One region of the Kribbella sp. NPDC051587 genome, then DNA from elsewhere that is predicted to be linked to it. Evidence: riboswitches for the same ligand, from Rfam matches in the RefSeq annotation. Region 1 holds a riboswitch; each other region holds the start of a gene.
What was found. A riboswitch is a leader RNA that binds a small molecule or an ion and turns the genes downstream of it on or off. The one in region 1 is predicted to bind cobalamin.
Positions count from the first base shown of each region.

Region 2: another riboswitch for cobalamin. It lies ahead of cobN (cobaltochelatase subunit CobN); the one in region 1 lies ahead of ACIA49_RS27430 (ribonucleoside-diphosphate reductase subunit alpha).
Region 3: another riboswitch for cobalamin. It lies ahead of ACIA49_RS19965 (ABC transporter substrate-binding protein); the one in region 1 lies ahead of ACIA49_RS27430 (ribonucleoside-diphosphate reductase subunit alpha).

Region 1 is NZ_JBITDE010000008.1:202,395-207,158, reverse strand. It holds gene ACIA49_RS27430 (ribonucleoside-diphosphate reductase subunit alpha) at 1-1,551, opposite strand, end outside; cobalamin riboswitch at 1,687-1,834, opposite strand; gene ACIA49_RS27425 (DinB family protein) at 1,865-2,437, opposite strand; gene ACIA49_RS27420 (potassium transporter Kup) at 2,471-4,381, opposite strand; gene ACIA49_RS27415 (hypothetical protein) at 4,411-4,605, opposite strand; gene ACIA49_RS27410 (3-methyladenine DNA glycosylase) at 4,615-4,764, opposite strand, start outside.
Region 2 is NZ_JBITDE010000011.1:92,758-97,521, forward strand. It holds gene cobN (cobaltochelatase subunit CobN) at 1-3,131, opposite strand, end outside; cobalamin riboswitch at 3,167-3,288, opposite strand; gene ACIA49_RS31425 (DUF3500 domain-containing protein) at 3,410-4,363, opposite strand; gene ACIA49_RS31430 (phosphoglycerate mutase family protein) at 4,354-4,764, opposite strand, start outside.
Region 3 is NZ_JBITDE010000005.1:134,001-138,764, reverse strand. It holds gene ACIA49_RS19980 (hypothetical protein) at 56-859, opposite strand; gene ACIA49_RS19975 (MFS transporter) at 981-2,282, shown strand; gene ACIA49_RS19970 (hypothetical protein) at 2,296-3,261, shown strand; cobalamin riboswitch at 3,252-3,446, shown strand; gene ACIA49_RS19965 (ABC transporter substrate-binding protein) at 3,471-4,493, shown strand; gene ACIA49_RS19960 (FecCD family ABC transporter permease) at 4,490-4,764, shown strand, end outside.

The DNA of each region.
Region 1 (4,764 bases):
GGCCGCCTCGTACTTCTCGTACGCCGTCCGGAACTCGGTCCCGAACAGGTCGTGCAGGTCCGGGACCTCGTCGGGCGAGAACAGCGTCCACTGGCCGTCGGCCTCGACCCGCTGCAGGAACAGGTCCGGCACCCAGTTGGCGGTGTTCATGTCGTGCGTCCGGCGGCGCTCGTCGCCGGTGTTCTTGCGCAGGTCGAGGAACTCCTCGATGTCCATGTGCCAGGTCTCGAGGTACGCGCAGACCGCACCCTTGCGCTTGCCGCCCTGGTTGACCGCGACGGCGGTGTCGTTGGCGATCTTCAGGAACGGTACGACGCCCTGCGACTCACCGTTGGTACCACGGATCTTGGCGCCGATCCCGCGGACCGGGGTCCAGTCGTTGCCGAGACCGCCGGAGTACTTGGCGAGCAGGGCGTTGTTGCGGATCCCGGCGAAGATGCCGGACAGGTCGTCGTCCACCGTGGTGAGGAAGCAGGACGAGAGCTGCGGACGCGTAGTACCGGAGTTGAACAGCGTCGGTGTCGACGACATGAAGCGGAACGAGCTGAGCAGCTCGTAGAACTGGATCGCGCGGCCCTCCCGGTCCTCCTCGCGCAGCGCCATCCCCATCGCGACCCGCAGGAAGAACGCCTGCGGCAGCTCGAACCGGGTCTTGTCGATGTGCAGCAGGTAGCGGTCGTAGAGCGTCTGCAGCCCGAGGAAGGCGAAGTCCAGGTCGCGCTCGGGGTGGATCGCCGCGGCCAGCCGGTCCAGGTCGAAGGTGGCCAGCTCGGGGTCGAGCAGGCCGGCCTCGATCCCGGTCGCGATGTAGCGCGGGAAGTATGCGGGGTAGGCCGTGGCCATGTCGGCCTGGCTGGCCTGCCGCGGCTCGCCGTGCACGCGACCGAGCGCCTCGCGGCGGATCTGGTCGAGCAGCAGGCGGGAGGCGGCGTAGCTGTACTGCGGCTCGGTCTCGACGTAGGACCGGGCGGCCATCACCAGCGCCAGCTCTACCTCGTGCTGGGCGATGCCGTCGTAGCAGGAGCCGATCGTCTCGTTCAGGATCTGCTCGGAATCGACCGCGTCCAACCCGGCGGCGGCCTCGGCGACGATCACGCGCAGTCGCTCGACGTCGAGCGGAGCGCGGGTCCCGTCGGCCTGGCGGACCGACACGACCGGCTTGGTCTCGGCCAGCTCCGCGGCGTCGGCGGGGGTGCGGGCCTTGTTGCGCTCCTCGCGGTACAGCACGTAGGCCCGGGCGACCTGATGCTCTCCCGCGCGCATCAGAGCCAGCTCGACCTGGTCCTGGATGTCCTCGACCTGGACGCTGCGGGTGTCACCGCGCCGCGTCAGCGCCTCGACGACCCGGCCGGTCAGGTCGGTCACCAGGTCCCGGACCCGGTGGGTGGCGCCGGCGTCGTTGCCCTCGACCGCGAGGAACGCCTTCGTGACGGCGACCGAGATCTTGGTCGCGTCGAAATCGGTGTTGCTGCCATCGCGGCGTACGACGGTCAGCTGGGTCCCGTGGCCGGCCTCGTCGGCCGCCGATCGGGAGGTGGAAGCGATGGTCACAAGTGCTCTTCTCTCGCTACGCGTACGGAGGACCGCGACTGTGAGAGCACGCGCGCACGACGAGACGACAGCACCGGCCGGACACTGGTCATCACGCCCTGCGACCCACCCTCGAGGTCTCGGACCGTGTGCACCGGCGGTGCACACGCCGGCGACAGGTACCCGGACTCGCGGAGACCTGTCGGCATCCGCTCACCGTTGCGGGGCAGCTCCGGAATTGCACCGGATTCCCCTGACCGCCAGCGAGAAGGACTCTAGGTCAGTCGCAACATCTAGTGGTAACCGACACGCCGTCCACGACATGTTGTGGTTCTCAAGCGGCGGTGCCATACAGATCCTGTAACGTCATGATCTCTGATCCGTGATGAATCAGCTCGCGATTGAGACGTAACACGACGTGCCCGAACGGCTCCTCGGCGTCCAGTGCGGTCGCCTGACTGAGCCCCGTCACCGTCACCTGGTCCTCCATCAGCGCCGCGATCCCGTCCTGCCAGGCCTCGACCCAATGCGTCAGCCACGCCACCGCGTCGCGCGCGTTCCCATGCAGCGTGATGTCCCCACGGCCCTGCTCCCGCGGCCCGAACGTCCACTCCCACCGCTCGAAGAACGTCTCCGTCAGATGCGCGATCAACCACGCGATCGTCCGCGGCCCCCGATGATCCGGCTCGTCCGGCCACTGCGCCACCCACTCCCCGGCCCCCTGTGACCGGTAATGGCTCGGGTAATGCCGCCGCACGACGGTCAACGCCTCACCCCGCGGCTGCCAGAAGTACTCCTCATCGGTCAGCCGCGCCAACCGCCCCGACAGCACCAGCCAACTGAACCCCAACTGCCCCCGCACCATCGCCATCGCCGACGGCTCGTGCAACAGCTCCCAGTCGAACATGTGTTCGAATGTAGAACTGCGCTCGCCTCGGTGTCAAACAGTGATCTGGGAACCCACGATGACGACTTGTTCGCGGGGGAGGTGGAAGTACTCCGCTGCGTCGGCGGTGATGGCGGTGGTGGCGAGGAAGATGTGTTTGCGCCAGCGGGGCATGCCGGGGGTGTCGCCCAGTTTGAGTTCGATGGCGGAGAGGAAGTAGGAGGTGTCGTCGGGGTCGACGGTGAGCTCGGTGCTCTGGGCGGCGGCCTGGGTGAGGATCTCGGGGACGTTGGCGTTCTCGACGTAGCCCAGGCGGGCGGTGACGTGGATGATGCCGTCGTCGGTGTAGCCGAGGTCGTCGACCAGGACGCGTTCCTCTTCGGGGGCGTGCGGGACGGTGAGGGTCTCGATCGACAGGATGACCACGTTGCGGTGCAGGACGTGGTTGTGCTCGACGTTGGCGCGCATCGCGAGCGGCACGGTGGTGTTGCCGCGGTTGAGGAAGACCGCCGTACCGGGGACGCGGGTGATCGGGCGCTCGTGCAGGGTGTCGATGAACTCGCGGAGCAGGCCTTCTTCCTTCTCGCGCTTGGCCGTGACGAGCTGGCGGCCCTGCTGCCAGGTGATCAGGACAGTGAAGACGGTGACCGCGATCAGCAGCGGCAGCCAGCCGCCGTGGACGAACTTGGTCAGGTTGGCGGCGAGGAACAGCAGTTCGACACTGAGGAAGAAGGTGGCGCCGACAATGACCATCCACAGCGGTTTGCGCCACTGTTTGCGGACGAGGTAGAAGAACAGCAGCGAGTTGATGACGATCGTCCCGGTGACCGCCATCCCGTAGGCGAACGCCAGGGCGGCTGAGCTCTCGAAGGCGAAGACCAGGGTCAGTACGGCGATCATCAGTGCCCAGTTCACCCAGGGCACGTAGATCTGCCCGGCGCTCTCGGTCGAGGTGTACCTGATCCGTAGCCGGGGCAGGTAGCCGAGCTGGACGGCCTGGTGCGCGACCGAGAAGGCGCCGGTGATCACGGCCTGGGCGGCGATGACGGTGGCGGCGGTGGCCAGCACCACCATCGGGATCCGGCCCCAGTGCGGAACGAGCAGGAAGAACGGGCTGCTGAAGGCGTTCGGGTCGTCGAGGATCAGGGCGCCCTGGCCGAGGTAGCTCAGGATGAGGGCGGGGAAGACCATGAACAGCCAGGCCCGGGTGATCGGCTTGCGGCCGAAGTGGCCGAGGTCGGCGTAGAGCGCCTCGGCGCCGGTGATCGCCAGCACGACCGCTGCCAGGGCGAAGAACGCCGTCCCGAAGTGGCCGGTCAGGAAACCGATCGCGTACGTCGGTGAGAGCGCCTTGAGGATGCTCGGGTGCCGCACGATGCCGCCGATCCCGCAGGCGGCGATCGTGACGAACCAGATGATCATGATCGGTCCGAACGAGCGGCCGATCCGGCCGCTGCCGTGGCGCTGCACGCTGAACAGGCCGAGGATGATGGCGGCGGTGATCGGCACCACCCAGGTCGCCAGGCCCGGCTGGAGGACCTCGATCCCCTCGACCGCGGACAGCACCGAGATGGCCGGGGTGATCATCGAGTCGCCGAAGAACAGCGAGGCGCCGAAGATGCCGAGAGCGGCCAGGATGACCGTGGTCCGGCGTCCGTTCGACTCGCCGGTGCCGCGGATCAGGGTGATCATGGCCAGGATGCCACCCTCGCCCTGGTTGTCGGCGCGCAGGACCAGCAGCACGTACTTCAGCGTCACCACGATCGTGACCGACCAGAAGACCAGTGAGATGATCCCGAACACATTCGTGGTGGCGGTCGCCACCGGATGCGGGTCACCGGGATTGAAGATCGTCTGGATGGCATAGATCGGACTGGTCCCGATGTCGCCGAAGACGACGCCGAGGGCGCCGATCATCAAAGCGGCCTTGGCCGGGGTCCGTACCCCCGTGGTGTGGCTCGTCACGGTGAAGATTGAACCATGGGGCGGGGCCCTCAGCGCTTGCGTGGCCCCCGGATGGCGACGTACAGCAACCCGACGCCGAAGGCGGCGACGATCGGTCCGACGATGGCCCACAGCGAGCTGCCGGTCATCGAGCTGCCCTTGAGATAACCGAGTCCCTGCAGCGTCCAGACCGCGCCGAGCACGGTCAGCAACACGCCGAAAGCGATGGCGACAATCTTTCCCATGGTCGGAGGTTAGTCGAGCAACTCGTCGCACAGGGCAACGAGTCGCTCGCGGAGCGGCCGGGCCCGGGCCGCGAAGGTCCGCTGAGCGGCGGCGTACTCGGCCTTGCCGGCCGCGGTTTCGATCCGGACCGGCTCGTAGCCGAGCGGTGCCAGGTCGTA
Region 2 (4,764 bases), on a different contig from region 1:
GCTCCGTCCAGGTCCTTGCCGTACGCGTACCCGCCCCAGACCGCGTAGACCTCGGCCAGCTCGGCGTCGGTCCGCCAGTTCCGCGCGTCCACCAACGGCAACAGGCCGGCGCCGTACGAGCCGGGCTTGGATCCGAACACCCGAGCCGTTGCCGACCGTACGTCGTTGCCCGCGGCAACGTCATCGTCGACGTGGGCGCGGAGATAGTTGTCGGCGGCATCTTCATCCAGTGCCGCGACCGTCCGGACCGCCTCGTCGAGCAGCTGTACGACGTGTGGGAACGCGTCCCGGAAGAACCCGGAGATCCGGATCGTCACGTCGATCCGCGGCCGGCCCAGCTCCTCCAGGCTCACCACCTCGAACCCGGTGACGCGGCGCGAGGCCTCGTCCCAGACCGGGCGGCAGCCGAGCAGCCACAGCACCTCGGCCAGGTCATCGCCCTGGGTCCGCATCGCCGACGTACCCCAGACCGTCAGACCGACCGAGCGCGGCCATTCGCCGGTCTCGGCCTGGTGCCGGGCCAGCAGCGAGTCGGCCAGCGCGACGCCAACGTCCCAGGCGTTGCGGCTCGGGATCGCCTTCGGGTCGACCGCGTAGAAGTTCCGTCCGGTCGGCAGCACGTTGACCAGACCGCGGGTCGGTGAACCCGACGGGCCTGCCTCGACGAACCGGCCGTCCAGTGCACGCAGCACGTTCGTCAGCTCAGCTGAAGTGCCGTTGAGCCGCGGTACGACCTCGGTCGCGGCGAAGGTCAGCGCGGACTCGACGCCCACCGACGAGCGGCCGATGACCTCGGTGACAACGACCGGCACCTTCGACGCATCCCAGTTGAGCGTCTCCATCGCGACGACCAGCTTGCGCGCGGCCGCCTCCAGGATGTCGACACCGTCTGCACCACTCACCGCGGGCAGGTCGGCCAGTGTCGCGAGCTCGGTCAGCTCAGCGGCCAGACCAGGGTTCGCGAGCAGCTCGGCCTCGTCGACGCCGAAGGTCTCCCCCAGTGCAGCCCGCAGGCCGGGGATCGAGTACGAACCGCCCCACAGCTGCCGCGCCCGCAGTACGGCGAGCACCAGGTTGATCCGCGCCTCGCCGGCCGGTACGCCGCCAAGGATGTGCAGGCCGTCACGGATCTGAACGTCTTTGATCTCACACAGATAGCCGTCCAGGTGCAGGACGAATTCGTCGAACGCCTCGTCGTCCGGCTTCTCGTCGGTATGCAGATCGTGGTGCAGTTGCGCCGCCTGGATCAGGGTCCAGATCTGTGCCCGCAGCGTCGGGACCTTCTCCGGGTCGAGCGCCTGCACCGTCGCATACTCGTCGAGCAGGTACTCCAGCTTGGCCATGTCGCCGTACGTCTCGGCCCGTGCCATCGGCGGCACCAGGTGGTCGACCACGACCGCGTGCGCCCGCCGCTTGGCCTGCGTTCCCTCACCGGGGTCGTTGACGATGAACGGGTAGACCATCGGCAGGTTCCCGAGCACGGCGTCCGGCGCGCAGTCGGCCGCCATCCCGATGCCCTTGCCCGGCAACCACTCGAGCGTTCCGTGCTTGCCCAGGTGCACGACAGCGTGTGCCCCGAACCCACCGTCGGCCGGCGCGTTCTCCAACCACCGGTACGCCGCCAGGTAGTGGTGCGACGGAGCCATGTCGGGATCGTGGTAGATCGCGACCGGGTTCTCGCCGAAACCACGCGGCGGCTGAATCATCAGTACGACGTTCCCGAACCGCAACGCGGCCAGCGCGATCGCAGTCTCGGGTCCGGAGGTGTCGACGTACAGGGATCCGGGCGCCTCGCCCCAGGCCTCGGTCATTGCCTCACGCAACGTTTCCGGGACCTGGCCGAACCACTTCGCGTACGTGGACAGCGGCACCTTGGCCACGGCGTTCTCGAGCTGCTCGTCGGTCAGCCAGTCGACGTCGTGACCGCCGGTCGCGATCAGCCGGTGGATCAGCCCGTCCGCACCGTCAGCGCCCTGCAACTCGCTGAGGTCGAGCCCGCCGAGGTCGTACCCGGCCTCCTCGAGCTTGCCGAGCAGCTGGACCGCCGAGGCGGGGGTGTCGAGACCGACCGCGTTCCCGATCCGGGCGTGCTTGGTCGGGTACGACGAGAGCACGAGCGCGAGCCGCTTCTCGGGCACCGGGACGTGTCGCAGGCGGGCGTGGGCGACCGCGATCCCGGCCAGCCGGGTGCACCGCTCCGGATCCGGCGCGTACCGCGCCAGCCCGTCGGCGTCGTACGCCTTGAACGAGAACGGGATCGTGATGATCCGGCCGTCGAACTCAGGGATCGCCACCTGCGTGGCAGCGTCCAGCGGGCTGATCGCCGCGTCACTGGCGAGCCACTGCTCGCGGGTCGACGTGAGTGCGAGCCCCTGAATCAGCGGGATGTCGAGTGCGGCCAGCGCGCCCGCGTCCCAGGCGTCGTCCGCTCCCCCGGCGCTGGCGTTCGCAGCGACCGAACCGCCCGCTGCGAGCAGCGTGGTGACCAGTACGTCGCACTTGCGCAGCAGCTCGAACAGTCCGGCGTTCTCGTCGCTCGTCGGGTCCAGCCCGCGCAGCGTCCCGCAGTACACGGGCAGCGGCTGTGCACCGGCCGCCTCCACCGCAGCAGCGAGCGTGTCGACGAACGCCGTGTTGCCGGCGATCTCATGCGCCCGGTAGTAGACGATCCCGACCACCGGCCGGTCGTCGTCAGTGAAGGTCCCACGCACCCCGTACGCCGGGAGCGCGGCCGGCGGGTCGAATTCGTCGCCGGTGAGGAGGATGGTGTCGCTCAGGAAGCCGGCCAGGTTCCGCAGGTTGTCCGCGCCGCCCTCCCGCAGGTACGCCAGCGCCTCGGTCACCGCCCCCGCCCGCACGGTCGACAGCGACATCAGCTCCGCATCAGGTGCCGCCTCACCGCTCACCACCACGGTGGGCTTGCCAGACGCGAGTACGGCGTCCAGTCCGTCCTCCCAGGCGCGCTTACCGCCCAGGAGCCGCACCACCACGATCTGCGCGGCGTCCAGCAGCGGAGCGAGCTCAGACAGCTCCAGGCGCGCCGGGTTCGCGACCTTCCACCCGGTTCCCGCCTCCGCCGCAGCCAGTAGGTCGGTGTCGGCAGTAGACAACAGCAACAGGTTCGCGGGCACGCTGAACCGGTCCTTCCTGGGGGTATCCACGCCCCGGCCGGAGGTGCGACAGCAGCAGTTCCTGACTCCCCATCGCTGGGTCACAGTGGCGGGACCGTCCCGGACTCACACCGGGTTCCTGCACAGCCGTCGCTGAACCCCTGAACCCTATCCGACCCCCTGCACAACGTCCGAAGCCCCGTAGTACCTCGTCGGCGTGTTTTCGGACGCTGCGAACAACTGGTCCACAGCGTCCGAAGGGTTGCAGCACGTGGTCGGCGTGTTTTCGGACGCTGTGTTCAGCGGTGGGCTGCGTAGTGGGCGGCGAGGAGGTCGGTGCCCCAGTCGGAGCGATGGGAGCGCCAGACGGCGTGGATGTGGTTGGCGTTGTCCTGGGTGTTGTCGTACTCGGCCAGGAAGGTCGGGGCGGCCAGGGAGTAGTAGTGGCGGTGGCCGATGCCGGGGGTGGTTTCGCCGGCCCAGGCGAAGGTGAGGTTCTCCATGCCCTGCTCGGTCAGGTCCTGCCAGGTCAGGAGACCGATCGGGCCGGCTGCGCGACCGACGTACTGGCCGAGCAGGAGGCTGAGGAGCTGGCGCTGTTCGGCGGTCATGTCGCCGTACGCGAGTCCGCGGCGCAGGAGCGACGGGTCGGCGACCGGGTCGTGCCGGGTGAGGATGTCGTCCGGTGCGTCGGGTGAGACGACAGCGACGGCTCGCTGGCTGTCGTCCAACGCGTCCAAGAGCTGGAAGCCCAGGTCGTGCTCGCCAGCCAGGAAGCGTCGGCCCGAGGGAGCCACGGCTGGGTTGGAGCCGATGAATGACGGGGTGAACGAGATCGCACCGTCGACCAGCGTCACGTGGATCGCCAGGTGGTGGCCGTTCAGCCGCCAGGCCCACGGCTCGAACGCGGCGGGGTCGCCCAGGATCCGCAGGAAGTAGCCGGGCGTGGCCAGCGAGTCCTGCCAGTCTGCAGTCGTAGGCACCGGGTGCCCGCGCAGGATCACCTCAGCGTCCAGTACGGCGAGTGAGTCGGCCAAGCCGCGTTCGCTGCAGCCAAGGGCGATCAGCCGCAGCGCCAACTGCTGCTGCTCCGGGCTGAGCGCGGACAGCGGCAGGCCGGGTCGAGGCCCGGGCAGGTAGGTCCACTCCTGGTGGTCCGGGGTGTCGAACGGCGCCTGGATCAGACTGCGCTGTGCCGGCCGCAGGCTCTCCAGCAGTTCGATGGCTGCCTGACGGGTCTGCTCTACAACCACGCGGCGCGCTCCTGTTCTTTCGGCTCGTAAGTCGTCGTCCACTGTTCGAACGGTCGGTCCAGCTTGTACCGGTAGTCCGGCTGCCGCAGCAGCACGCGTGTTTCGGCGTTGCCCGGGTTGCGCAGCGTCTCGAAGTACTTGACCGACCAGTGGAACCACCGCATGCAGAACAGCCGCATGGTCAGTCCGTGCGACACCAGCAGCACGTTGCGCGGTGCGTCCGCCTGCTCGAAGTCGCGGTGCATCGTCTCGAGGAAGCTCGACACCCGGTCGTACACGTCCGACCCCGACTCACCATGGGTGAACCGGTAGAAGAAATGCCCGTAGGCATCGCGCAGCTTCTCCTGGCGCTCGATGTCCTCGGTGTCCTGGAAGTTCGCCCAGTCCTGCTCACGCAGCCG
Region 3 (4,764 bases), on a different contig from region 1:
CGCGTTGAGCGCCGAGAAAGTTCACTATTCGAAGGAAATCGAATAGTGACCGGGGTCACCGTCCGGCGGTACCGGTGTGCCAGACGACCGTGCGGCCGTTCACGATCTGGACGTCGCCGTTGTTCTGCGCGACCAGGACGGAGCCCTTGCGGGTCGTCTTGCTGGACCAGAGGGCCTTCTTGGCGGCGCTGTAGACGACCAGGTTGCCGTCGTTCTGCATGGCCGCGAACGCGCCCTTGCTCTGCGTCTTGGTGCTCCACAGCGCGGTCTTGCCCTTGTAGAGGACCAGGTTGCCGTCGGCCTGCATGTAGACCTTGTAGGTCCGGTTCACCGAGGTCAGGTACTCCGGGTACTTCAGCAGCCGGTTGAAACCGAGCGTGCCGACCACCATGTAGCGGCTCCAGTTCGGCTTACCGCGGGTGTTGTAGATCACCAGGTTGTTGTCGTTCTGGACGGCCAGGATCGCGCCCGGGCTGGTGCCGGTGTTGCTCTGCCAGACGACGGTCTTGCCGGAGACGACCTCGAGGTTGCCGTTCTTCTGCATCACCAGCACCGACGCCTTGCGGTTGGTGACGGTCGACCACAGCGCGGTCTTGCCGCTGTAGAGCACCGCGTTGCCGTCGGACTGCATGACGAACGTGTACTTGCCGTTCTTCGAACGGATGTAGTTGCCGGCCTTCAGCTTCTGACCCGGCTTGAGCAGGTCGGAGACCGCGCTGGCCTGGGTCGTCGCGGCGGCCGCGGCGGCGGTGGTGGTCGTGGCCTGCGCGGCCACGGGCGCAAGCAGGGTGGCACCAGCGACCGCCCCCGCGACGAGGGTGGCGAACACCTTGGTGCGTACCGACTTGGTCGGGATCATCCGGTTGTCTCCATACGCTCAGTGAATATCCGGGAAGATTGACGCCGAGGGCAACCAATCGGTTCCACGGTAGGGAGAAAAGGGTTCTTCACCCGGCGGCCGGAGCTGACAGGATGTGCCGGTGGCAGCAAGTTTCCGAGCGCGGCTGGCCCGGCTGCGTGTCGACCTGACTCCGTGGCGTGGTTCGCGTGACTTCCGGATCCTGATGGTCTCCGGTTCGGTCTTCTTCCTGGGCAGCATGTTCGGGTACGTCGCCCTGCCGTACCAGCTGTATTCGCTGACCCACTCGAACTTCGCGGTCGGCGCGATGGGCCTGGTCAACATCCTGCCGCTGGTCGTCTTCGGCCTGTACGGCGGTGCGCTGGCCGATCACGTGGACCGCCGAAAGATGCTCATCTTCACCGGTATCGCGCAGGTCGCGGTCTGCGCCGTACTGCTGAGCAACGCCCTGCTGTCCAACCCGCAGGTGTGGATCATCTACGTCTGTGGCGCGCTGAACGCGATCGCGGCGTCCTTGCAGCGGCCGAGCCGGGACGCGCTGTTCCCGCGCGTGGTGAAGCACTCGGAGCTGCCGGCCGCGGTCGCGCTGAACGCGTTGACCATGCAGGCCGGTCAGCTCGTCGGTCCCGCGCTGGGTGGCGTGCTGGTCGGGACGGCCGGGATCAGCTGGGCCTTCGGGATCGAGCTGACCGGACTCGCGATCGCGACCCTGATGTACCTGGGACTCAAGCCGTACCGGGTCGGCGAGCACTCGCAACCACCGAGCCTGCGGGTCATCGGCGAAGGGATCGGGTACGCCGCCCGCCGCAAGGACCTGCTCGGGACGTACGTCGTGGACATGGTCGGGATGTTCATGGCGATGCCGATCGTGCTGTTCCCCGCGTTCGCGACCGACGTACTGAAGGAACCGAAGCTGCTCGGCGTCCTCTACAGCGCGGAGGCGGTCGGGGCGATGATCGCGACGCTGACCAGCGGCTGGACCCGCCGGGTGCATCACCACGGCCGGGCTGTCGTGATGGCGGCCGCCTGCTGGGGCGCCGCGATCGGGATCGCCGGGCTGGCGCCGAACATGTGGGTCGCGGTCGTCTTCCTCGCGTTCGCCGGAGCGGCGGACATGGTCTCCGGCCTGTTCCGGTCGGTGATCTGGAACCAGACGATCCCGGACGAGATGCGCGGCCGGCTGGCCGGGATCGAGATGCTCTCCTACATGCTCGGCCCGCTTGGCGGACAGGCCCGCTCCGGACTGGTCGCTGACCTGACCAGCGTCCGGACCTCGATCGTCAGCGGCGGGATCCTGTGCGTGGCAGGTGTCGCGGCCACCGGTGCGGCCCTGCGCGACTTCTGGCGGTACGACGCTCGCACCGACGAGCACGCGATTCGCGAACGCGATCTCCGCAGGGCGGCCGAGGCCGACGAAGCGTAGGCTTTGGCCCACCATGCGTATCCGTCCGGTTGTGCCGCTCGTCGTACTCTCAGTGCTCGTCAGCGGTTGCAGCGGCCCCGGACAGGAGACCGCGCCCAGTGTGCCGCCACTGGTCTCGATCCCGACGACGCCGTCGCAGACCCCCTCGGAGACACCGTCGAGCACTCCGGCGACGGCCAAGGTCGCGGACACGATCTGCGTTCGGATGGATCAGACGCTGGTGCAGGCGACGCTCGACGTCCCGTCCGTGCAGATTCGGCCCAAGACGCCGCCGGCCGAGTTCGGCGTACCGGTGACGTATGACGGCTGCCTGCTGGGGCTGGGTGGGTCGGTGTTGCGGGTCGGGTGGTCGGTGCAGACGGCGACCAAGGCGACGCTGGCGGCGGTGCAGAAGGCTTACAAGGGAGAGCCGGCCAAGCCTGCGGTCATCGGTGCGAGCAGCGCCGCGACCAGCGCGCCGGGGTTCGGGGCCAGTAGCTTCGTGGTCTTCCTGCTGGAGAACCGGCTCTACAAGATCTCCGGGCCGAAGGCCACGCTGGCGAGGTACATAGTGCTGGCCGAAGAGGTGGCTCGTCAGGTGGGCGGACTGCCCGAGCCGGAGCCGTTGGTCACCCGGCCGGAGTGTGACCGCGGGTCGGACGCTGCGGCCAAGGTGATGGGCGCGCCCGTGATGTTCCGTCGCGACGGACAGACCGAGCTCGGTGACCTGGTCTGCGGTTGGATCGCCGCGGACAGCGTGCTGTCGACGTCGGTACGCCGTACGCCGAAGGCCGCCGAGCTGATGACCGCGATCCGGAAGACACCGACCGCGCAGGCACTCCCGCTTGGTGACGAGGGGTACGTCGACACCGCGACCGGGCGGACCACGATCCGGCTCGGCGAGGGGCAGCTGGTCGACTTCGTGCCGCTGCCGGCCCGGGCGATCAACCCGGACACCATGACCCAGTTCGCACTTGCGATGCTGTCGCAGTACCGGTGAGGTACTGTGGCGGCGCCGTGGTGTTCGGGAAGCCGGTGTGATGCCGGCGCGGCCCTCGCCACTGTGATCGGGAGTTCACCGGCCGTTCCCTGCTGAGGGGAGGTCACTGGTCCTGCACTGGGAAGACCAGGTCGGTGGGCGGAATCCCGTCAGCCAGGAGACCGGCCACGGCATGTGATCCGTCCACGAGGTGCTGGAGGAGCGGTTCCGTGCTGCGTAAGTCTGTTCTCCCTGTCCTGCTGCTAGGCCTGCTCGCCGGGTGCGGCACGGCCACAGCGGTCAACCCGCCCGGGTCGACGATCACCGTGCAGAACTGCGGTCTCGACGTCACCGTGAGCGGTCCACCGAAGCGCGTGTTCGCGGCGTACCAGCCGGCCATCGAGATGGCGCATGCGCTGGGGATCTCCGATCGCCTGGTCGGTACGGCGTACCTGGACGCGGAGGTGCTCCCGGAGTACGCGACCGCTCAGGCCAAGGCGAAGTACTACAAGAACCTGCCCAGCCGGGAGGAGCTGCTCGCGGCGAACCCGGACTTCGTGCTGTCCGGGTTCAACGACGTGTTCAGTGCCGGTGGTGGCAGTGACCAGAGCTTCGGCAGCCGCAAGAGCCTGGCCGACCTCGGCGTCCAGACCTGGATCTTCAGCCCGCTCTGCCCGACCGCCGACGGCAAGGGCGACGAGGCGATCGATCCGTCGAGTGTCTCGATGGACAACGTGTACGCCGATCTGCGCGGCCTCGGGAAGCTGTTCGGGGTCGAGGACCGGGCCGAGGCCGTGATCGCCGACCAGTCCGCCCGGATCGCCGCAGTCGAGGCCAAGGTGAAGAACGCGCCGAAGCCGACCGTCGCGATCCTGCGGCCCGGGCTAGAGGGCGGCGGGCTGACGGTCTCCGGTGGTCCGGACTTCGGGACGGTGCTGATCAAGCAGGCCGGTGGCGTGAACGCGTTCGCGGATCTGACGTCGAAGCGGAACGTGAAGATCGGCGTCGAGGAACTGATCAAGCGCAACCCGGACTACATCCTGATCAGTGGGTGTTGCGATGCGTCGCTGACGCCGGCGTCGTCCCAGCCGGAGGTGGACAAGATGCTCGCGAACCCGGCGTTCCAGAACCTCAAGGCGGTCCGCACCAAACACGTCGTACCGTGGCTGTTCGCGAACCACTCGGCCGGGGTTCGGGGTGCTTACACGACCGAGGACATCGCCAAGACGATTCATCCTGATCTGTTCCGATGAGGTGGCGTGCGGCCGGACTGCTGTTGTGTGTCGCCGTTCTCGCGGGTTCGGTGCTGCTGTCGTTGAGCATCGGGAACCAGCATTTTGGTGCGCATGACGTCTATCTGGCGCTGGCGAACTTCAGCGGGAGCGACAACGATCGCGTGATCCGGTACCTGCGGGTGCCGCGGACGGCTGCTGGATTGTTGGCCGGGGCCGCGCTGGGGTTGGCGGGTGCGTTGATGCAGGGCGTGACGCGCAATCCGTTGGCGGATCCGGGGATTCTCGGGGT